3 regions of the Calothrix sp. CCY 0018 genome follow, and region 2 is predicted to be linked to each of the others. Evidence: predicted binding sites of a transcription regulator. Region 2 holds the regulator's gene; each other region holds the start of a gene.

Region 1 (3,218 bases), on a different contig from region 2:
GAGTTCCTTAATTGTTACAAATAAATAATATTATTATAATATATTAATTATTTAGATGCAGTCCACCAAGCTAAAGCATAAGGTTGAGTTGGTTCGTTAATGCTATTTTTAAACTTGACACTGATTTTATAGTTACCATCTTCAGGTACGGGACAGAAAATATGTTCCACGCTATCAACTCGACTCACAGAAGCACAAGTACTGCGATTATTTTTATCTTTACCGTCTGCTTTGACTAAATGCAAATCGAGATTATTCAAACCGCGATCGCGAAAAATTTCTCCTTTATCATATTTACCATTTTTGTTAGTATCGCCGAGTTCTACTAACCTATCCCAAGCTAAAGTTACAGACACAAAACTTCCTTTTTGTAAAGGTTTTGCTAAAGTATAGTCGGCAGATGTTCCGGCGAAAATTGCCCGGTAATCCCAGCCAATAGCGGGTACTGCTTTTTCTGGACTCCATTGTCCGGCACTAAACTGTTGATAAGCACGAAAAGCGTTTAAATGTCCGGTTCCCATTTGGGTATGCAAGGGAATTGCTGCGTCTTTGTAAGCATCAGAATCCAACCAATCTTTATTTTGTTTGTCAATTAAAGTGCGAGTCATCCCCAACTTCAAGCCATTTCCATCATCTTTAATTTTCTCGCTGGAATTGAGCAAAACAGCTTTCATCACTTCATGACGACGAGAATCAAGGCTCCAGGCAACTTTAACTTTTTGTGATGATGGTAATTTTTTCTGCTTAGCTAACGTGCGATCGCCAAATTCTTGTAGTAAGGCGACGGTACCAGTAACATGAGGAGTTGCAAAACTAGTTCCCGTAACTTTTTTGATTTCTCCATTAGGATTTAGTAAACTAATCCTATTTCCAGGAGCAACTATGCTGATAGTACGACGAGGACCTAAATTAAGTTCCTTCCCGGATAAACGTGCAGTCATTGACTGATTAATAGCCACCAAATTAGAAACATCAAGTTTTCTAAAAATCTCTCCTCGGCGAGAGGAAAAAGCCACATTCATTCCATTAAAATTATCTGTAGGAATGGGAATTCCGCCCTTACCTTGATTACCAGCAATGGCATATAAAACATTATGAACGCGACTAGACCAATCAACGCATAATGTAAGTAAAGCTTTACCATCCAAAACAGGTTCCGGTCTGGGATCTCGGCTTAAAGGTTCGCCAAAGCTAAAATTAATAGCGCGAACATCATTACCATTTTGTAAAGCAATGTGTTGAGCCGAAAGACATTCTTCCGGTTGGCCCATACCCTTGATAGAGCCGACAGCAGAAGAATACAAACGCGCTCCTGGAGCAACACCTTGAAACCCTTTATCATTACTAACCATCACGCCAGCAACATTATAGGCATGAGGATCGACTCCTTTATTTGATTTAGCAGGCTGATTGCCTTGAAAAACACCTGCTAAAGCTATAGAACGATTTTTAGAAACAGATTTATCTAAACCAAATTGACCCGGACGACCAATTTCCACTTGACCCAAAGCAATTTTTCGACCAAATAAATTATATGGCGGTTTGTGCAGCCTCAAAGCATCAATACCTTCACTACCAACAGAAGTAGTCAAAGCTAGTACCGGAACGGTCAAGCAAGAAGCACTTAATCCCCAAATCACCCAGGTTAATTTTTTCATCAAGTAGTTGTTAGTTGTTAGTTGTTAGTGGTTAGTTGCTCACGGAGTTAACAATTACCAATTCCCAATGCCCAATTCCCATTCGATATATTTAATTTTGTTTTCTTTATGATAAAAATATCAATATTTTGTTACAATGCATACAGAAGAGGACGCTTTAAGACCCACTAGCCATGATCAATAAAAATTCTAAGAAACCCGTTGTTATCGCTCCATCCATTCTATCAGCGGATTTTAGCCGTTTGGGAGAAGAAGTTCGCGCTATAGATGAAGCAGGAGCTGATTGGATTCACGTTGATGTAATGGATGGTCGTTTTGTACCTAATATAACGATAGGTCCTCTGATTGTGGAAGCGCTTCGTCCGGTAACTCAAAAGCCTTTGGATGTCCACTTGATGATTGTGGAACCTGAAAAGTATGTAGAGGATTTTGCTAAAGCTGGTGCAGACCATATTTATGTTCATTGCGAGCATAATGCTTCTCCTCACTTACATCGCACTTTGGGACAAATTAAGGAGCTTGATAAAAAGGCGGGAGTTGTACTAAATCCGGGTACTTCTTTAGACATGATTGAGTATTGTCTGGATTTATGTGATTTAGTCCTGATAATGAGTGTTAACCCCGGTTTCGGTGGTCAAAGCTTTATCCCTGGAGTCTTACCTAAAATTCGCAAGCTGCGTCAAATGTGCGACGAGCGCGGACTAGATCCTTGGATTGAAGTTGATGGTGGACTCAAAGTCAATAATACCTGGCAAGTTTTAGAAGCTGGTGCGAATGCAATTGTTGCAGGTTCGGCAGTCTTCAAAGCCAATAATTATAAAGAAGCCATTGAGGGTATTCGCAACAGCAAGCGTCCCGCACAAGATTTAGCCAAGGCTTCCTAGCATAAATCATTAAATATTCCCATCACCTGATACCCCCTCCTCTTAAATTAGCGGAGGGAATTTTTTATCTCATGATAAATCTCATTATAAAAGTGTAGAGACGTGGCGCAGTGCTACGTCTCCATCAAAATCTGTATTAAAACTAATTAATTACGTTTCAAATCTAATCTAAGAAACCCATTAGAGAAAAACTATCATCAACTTCATTTGAAGCAACCGGACGATTACCCATAACAGAATAAGTTTCCGAAACCACTAGATCGCTCTTAGCAATAGGACGAATTCCAGATAGATTAATTGTTTCAGTAAACTGCATCTTATTGGCTGCGATGGGGCGAATTCCCATAATATTCATCGTTTCAACTATTTGTAAGTCGCTGCTGGTAATCGGACGTTGCCCAGGAAGAGCAAGGGGTCCGCTTACTTCTTTCTCAGAATCTTTTTTTACATTATCTGTACTCACGCTTTCACCTTTTATATTTTCTAGTTTTGTACTGGCTTCCGTTCCAGTTTTGGTTCGCCTTTGACGCGTACTGGCTCTTCTACCATTACTGCTAACGGTCATAATCTTATACCTCTAATAGATAAATCAATTTAACTATGCTTTCGTAAAGTTAAAATTTACTTTTATTCATTAATTGTAACTTTAAAAAACCTTCTATAGGTATAAGTATCT
Region 2 (3,218 bases):
GCTGTTCTAAAGAAGCTTGCTGACTTTCCAACTCTGAAAGACGCGCTTGCTTTTCGTTAATCACTTTCTGACGCTGAGCAATCATTTTCTCGCGTGCGGTAATTTCAGAATTACGCTTTTGAATTTGTTTATCGAGTTGAGCAATTTTTTCATCCCGCTTTTCAATCGCTTCTTGACGATTGGCTAATTCGCGATCGCGTTTGTTAATTGCAGCTTCAGCTTGGGCTAGGGCTTTATTAGCATCTGCAATCAATCGCTTTCTGTCTTCCTTGAGCTGTAGGCTTTCTGCCCTTAGCTGCTTGATCTCTTTGATTTTGCTGTCTCTTTCATCAATTATGGTTTGCAGCTCGTCAATAGCGCTTTTGTAACGAGTGGCTACTTGATCTAGTTTCTTTTGGGTACCTTGCAGTAAAGCTTCTGTACGGGCTTGCTGCTTGATGGTTTTATTAAGTTGAGCTTGGGTTAATCGTTGCTTGGTGTTTGCAGCTTCCAAGGAGCGGTTAATTGCCTCTAACTTTTTCTGTGCTTGTGCTTGTTGGTTCCTAGCTTCTGCTAACTCTCTTTTAGTAATTTCTAAATTATTCGCCGTACCTTCAAGTTGTTCTCGCTTGCTTCGTAAATCTTTTTGAATATCCTCAAGCTTAAATACTCCATCACGCAATCCTTCATCAACTAAAAATAAACTTGCTAAAGTTGATGCCGAAATACCAACTCCCGTTAAAATCGTCACTAAAACAGCAGTCTTTTTGGGACGCAGGTTGAAAAGTGAGAGACGTTTCTTACCTACCCGCGTGCCAATGCGATCGCCGACGGTAGCAATTACGCCTCCCAAAATTAAAATTGCTGTTATCAGGATAAACGCGGTGGTCATAAAATCGTGCCGAATTTATCCCTACACATACAGGCTACTACTTTCAGTTATTGTGTGTGAGAAAAGGCAAATAATGCAAGAGCTGAATATACTTAATTTCCAAGCGTGTCAAAATTCGTGGTCAAAAGGGCGGAGTAAACCGGATTTTACATTCCGCCTATTCAATAAGGCTCAAAACATTGCCTTTCGGAACAAAGCTGTTTAATTGGTAGCAGCGTTAATTATCATTCATCTGCTACCGTTAGGAAAGCATCTGTAATATTAACCAGATAATTTAGTCATTGCCGGTATAATCATTTCAGATGTATTTTTTCAAAAATTAAATCGCAATAATCAATATAGACCTCCTAATAACATAATTAGACGTTAAATCCTTCAACACATTTTTAAGTAAATTGCCGACTTAAAGTTACTGGCTTGTGTACGGTAATCTTCTTTTTGTGTATTGAAATCATCTTTTTTTCTCGTAAATCGCCTAATAATCTTGTAACGGTAACGCGAGTAGAACCAATCGCTTCAGCAATTGCTTGATGGGATAACTTTAAATCGATAGTTATTCCATCAGCACAAGGAACTCCAAAATCTCGACACAGAATTAGTAAAAAGCTCACTAATCTAGAACCCATATCTCGGTGAGCAAGAGTTTCAATCATCATCTCTGTCTGCAATATTCGCGAAGAAAGTCCTCGCAGCATCAACATAGATAATTCTGGATTTTCTTTGAGCGCTTGCTCTACTTGTTCAATTGGAGCCGAAAGCAATTCTACTGGTGTGAACGCTACCGCATGATAAAACCGATCCGATTTGTTTCCTGTTAATAAGGACAAAACTCCAAAAACACTATTCTCTCGTAGCAATGCCACCGTTATTTCTTCTCCTGCCTCATACACCCTGGAGAGCTTCACGGCACCTTTGAGAAGAAAATAAACTCGTTCAGCTGGATCGCCCGGAAAAAATATAGTTTTGTTGCGTTCAAATGTTTCAACAACTGGTGGAAAAGCTCCAGTTGCCATTTGTCTAAACACATTTGCTAGGGCTTTATCTTGTGTCACAATCATCTCCCTTCCCCTACCCAATGCCGGAATAAATAAAACAGATTACCGTATAATACACTTGAAAAATCAAGATTACATTGTGAACCTTTTTGTACTTTCCTATACTTAACCTCTTTACCTCATTACTATTTGTTCAACATGATACATAAATTCTAACCCTTAAAGCTACTAATTTTTAACACTATTCAGTTAGTTCATAGAAGTAAATTATTTAGATGAAGAAATATTTAAAATATCATAAAAAAAATGGTAATTAATGTAGCAGAATTTTAACAACATTTATTATTCCATCCCATAAATCGGATTTAAAAAATAATCTTGATCGGTCTAATATCTAGTATGCTCAACCATGAACCATTTTTGAATAGGTGATTTTTATGCTGGATCTGACAGGGAAAAACGCGCTTGTTACAGGTATTGCTAATAACCGTTCTATTGCTTGGGGTATAGCCCAACAACTGCATAAAGCAGGAGCAAATATTGGTGTTACCTATTTACCAGACGAGAAAGGAAAAATGGAGAAAAAGGTTAAAGATTTAGTCGAACCCATTAAACCTAGTTTGTTTTTGCCATGTAATGTCCAAGATGACGAGCAAGTAAAATCTACTTTTGATTCGATCAAGGAAAAATGGGGTTCTTTAGATATTTTGATTCATTGTCTTGCTTTCGCCAAAAGAGACGACTTAACCGGAGGTTTTAGCGAAACTTCCCGTGAAGGCTTTAATTTAGCTTTGGAAATAAGCGCTTATTCGCTAGCCCAATTAGCAGGTGCAGCCAAACCTCTAATGTCCGCAGGAGGAAGCATTGTAACTCTTACATACTTGGGTGGTGTCAGAGCAATTCCTAATTACAACGTGATGGGAGTGGCTAAAGCAGCATTAGAATCGAGCGTGCGTTATCTAGCAGCAGAACTCGGAGAGCAACAGATTCGCGTCAACGCAATTTCAGCAGGTCCCATTCGTACTTTAGCCTCAAGTGCGGTGGGTGGCATTTTAGATATGATTCATCATGTAGAAGAAGTTGCTCCCCTCAAACGTACTGTTACCCAGCTAGAAGTTGGTAATGCAGCAGCCTTCTTGTGTAGCGATTTAGCAAGTGGAATTACAGGTCAAGTTCTGTATGTTGATGCAGGATACGAAATCATGGGAATGTAATATGGCAAAATTTCCGATTTTTTTAATATTTTCTTTCTTAGTTGCAATAGTCTATTAACTTGTAGGTTGGGTTAGACGCACGAAAAACATTGGTTTTCAACTAAAAATTACTCGAAGCGTCGTAACCCAACATCTTCT
Region 3 (3,218 bases), on a different contig from region 2:
GTAACGCCAAAGTAGCGGCGGTTGCTCTTGGTAAACCTGCTGCAACTCCGCCGTCGGCAAGAGCTTCTATCATTAACGCGACGTAAGCGGGGCCGCTTCCTGAAAGTCCGGTGACTGCATCCATTAAGTATTCGGGTACTTCTACTACTTCCCCTACTGCCGAAAATAGCTTTGTTGCAACTTCAGTATGATTGGCTTTAGTGTAAGCACCACAACAAATAGCAGTCACTCCCGCACCTACTGTAGCTGGGGTGTTTGGCATTGCTCTAATTACCGGCAAACCAGGGAAAGCTGCTTCTAATTGCTTTAATGGTACTCCTGCCAAAATCGAAACTATTAATTGCTTGCTTCCATGTTCGATTACTCCTGCTAACTCTTGAGCAATCGCACTGAATATCTGAGGCTTAATAGCTAAAAATACTACTTCTGTAGCTTGAGCAAACGCTATGCTGCTATCGGCGATCGCCAAAATTTTGTATTCTTGCTCTAAATAAGTCCGACGTTCTGGAAGTGGTTCGCTGACAATAACTTCGGATGGTTGATATATTTCACAACTGATGAGGCGGGATAATAATGCTTCGCCCATTACCCCGCCACCAATTAAGCCAAATTTTTTGTGATTCGTCATTGCCCATTTTATCAGTGGTCATTTGTCATTGGTCATCAGGCAGAAAACAAACGGACTAAATGACTAATGACTAATGACTAGTTTATCTTTATTTTGCCATGCGATTCGGTTCGTTTCCCCACGAAGCGTTAGATGGATTTGGATTAGGGTTGGGACGATTACGCACTGGTGGTTGAGGAACTTCATGAAGTACTCCGCCAGTTGTGCTAACTTGTACGCAGCTAGGCGTAAACAGAAAGATACTTTCTCCTATACGCTCTTGATGTCCGTCAAGGGCATAAGTACCTCCTGCAACAAAATCTACAGCACGCTGAGCTTGGTCTGGATCCATAATTGTTAAATTTAATACCACAGACTTCCGTTCGCGCAATGCTTGAATCGCTTGAGGCATTTCTTCAAAGGTACGTGGTTCAAGCACCAATACCTCAGAAATACCATTCAAGACTCCTGGCATACCGATGACATTACTCATTGCTTTTGCAGAAGAAGTGTTCGCTACATCGTTACCCATTGTAGGCATTGGTTCGCGCCAACGTCTATTAACTGCAACACTTTCTGGTTGAGGAGGAGCAGACGCTGGTTGATTCTGTTCTTGATAAAGATTCTCATAACCCTCTGCATCCTGCTCCTCTTCATAATATTCATATTCGACTGGTTCATTTAAACCAACAAAGTCTCTCAATCGGGAAAATATGTTATTCATTGTTACGCTCCTGGTGCCAACCATCTTTATTGAGAAGGTAAAAATTGTTTTTGTCAACTTTTACCACTACAAATAATCATTACTTGTAGTATATATTACAGTCTTTTATACAGCCTTGACGTTATTGCAACGTTTGTACTTAAATTACGGATAATGATGAGTCAAGATTATATCCTAGTAGTTTGAGAATGAAAAGTTGTTTTTACCCCTTATTTTCTTTTTTTTGCATTTGTAGATACTATATCTTTTGTCGCTTTTGGAACTAGAGTATTAAATAATTATTCTGTATCAAATGTCAAAATTTTCAATCTAACTTACGGACGAATATTTGCTTTTTTTATAGGAGTTCGCCAGTTTTAAGTATACGCTGGCGAATCATGGAGGGTCTATCAAAAGACTGACTGAAATTAAATATCGGTAGATTTTCCTTCTCCCAGCTTAAAACCAAGCAATATCAAGGTTTTTAGCTTTTTCTACCTTAATAAAGGTGACTTATAGATAACGTTCTCCGAACAAAATTGTTCCCAAACGTACCATAGTTGCACCAGATTGAATTGCTAACTGATAATCTTGCGACATTCCCATCGAAAGTTGCTTCATTTTGATATTTGACAAGCTACGTTCATTAATTTCAGCTATCAGTTCTCGTGTCCGATTAAACACGTCAACAACCTCCGAACTATCTAATCCTAGTGGTGGAATTGTCATCAAACCCTCAATTTGTAAACTTTGGCAAAGGTTAAGTTCCACCAAATCGTCTAGAAGTTGCTGTATCGTCCAACCGGATTTGTTTGAATCGGGGAGAATTTTGACTTGCAGGCAAATTTTGGGACTGACTCCCAACTCCGGAGCTAAAAGGTTTAAGCGCTGCGCTAACTTAAGGCTGTCTACGGAATGAAGCCATTGAAAAGATGAAAGAGCTTTTTTAGCCTTATTGCTTTGTAGATGTCCAATAAAGTGCCAGGAAATGCCTGATAAGTCTTGTAACTGCTCAATTTTGCTTTCAGCTTCCTGAATCCGACTTTCGCCGAAGTCTCGGATGCCAGCAGCATATGCTTCGCGCACAGCTGCTGCCGAAACCTTCTTACTAACAGCAATCAATTTGACAGATTCAGGAAGTGAATCTTGAATTAAATGTATACGTTCGATTAGCGAACTACTCATTGGAATGTACGTTGAAAAATACTAGTGAGCTGATCGTACTCAATAGATTGTCCGCTTCGACGCAAGTTACGCAAACGATTTTCCAACATCATTCTCGCCTCTGTACGTCCTACTGGTTGGAACTTAATGCCTTTCTCATCGTTTATTACCAGGAAAAACAGGCGTTGAGCATACAACGTAGTAAAAAGCTCTTGACTTTGGTCTACCGTACATATTCTGTAAAGTAGTCCCCAAGTTGGATGATTCAAGTAAGTTTCGGAATTTTCTGAATTCATTTAGTAGTCAAGGTACGAGTACATATATCTTTTCGCTGTTAAAAACAAAAAGTCGGAGCAATATTAATCAGATATCTCCGAATTTTTTTTAAGCAATGTAAATGCAGAATGGCAATAATGGTAGTTATTTGCACATCCGAAGAATGGATGTACGTATGAGAAAAATTAAATGCTAAATGTTCGTTACATTCTTCTCATCAAAAAGTACAGTTTCGACAAAACTTGTTACGATTACGACAAGTTTTGCTCCAAACCAATTAATAGCCTATTTAGGTAATCAAGCTTTTTTAGCTAAAAAACTATTTTACCCCAGCATTGAAATATCATATAAAACCAATTTTATTACTTCCGGATTCAATCGTTAGATATAAAGCATCCAAAGTAATATTTTGTAAACTTTTAAACAATGCTGTTAGTTTTATGTTGACACTTAAGACTACGTAATCAT

What was found. The regulator NtcA, encoded in region 2, controls nitrogen genes in cyanobacteria. The targets are predictions, from matches to a motif close to TNTGTANNNNNNNNTACANA.
Region 1: the regulator NtcA is predicted to act here: its motif matches at 1,786-1,805, upstream of rpe (ribulose-phosphate 3-epimerase).
Region 3: the regulator NtcA is predicted to act here: its motif matches at 1,414-1,433, upstream of ACM03V_RS20660 (cell division protein SepF).

The regions. Positions count from the first base shown of each region.
Region 1 is NZ_CAWUDI010000032.1:29,345-32,562, forward strand. Features, by position in the region: gene ACM03V_RS22075 (S8 family serine peptidase) at 48-1,658, opposite strand; gene rpe (ribulose-phosphate 3-epimerase) at 1,832-2,542, shown strand; gene ACM03V_RS22085 (hypothetical protein) at 2,706-3,107, opposite strand.
Region 2 is NZ_CAWUDI010000028.1:84,195-87,412, reverse strand. Features, by position in the region: gene ACM03V_RS20420 (DUF3084 domain-containing protein) at 1-871, opposite strand, end outside; gene ntcA (global nitrogen regulator NtcA) at 1,258-1,929, opposite strand; gene fabI (enoyl-ACP reductase FabI) at 2,304-3,080, shown strand.
Region 3 is NZ_CAWUDI010000029.1:29,597-32,814, forward strand. Features, by position in the region: gene proC (pyrroline-5-carboxylate reductase) at 1-628, opposite strand, end outside; gene ACM03V_RS20660 (cell division protein SepF) at 717-1,331, opposite strand; gene ACM03V_RS20665 (YggS family pyridoxal phosphate-dependent enzyme) at 1,824-2,495, opposite strand; gene pipX (transcriptional coactivator PipX) at 2,492-2,770, opposite strand.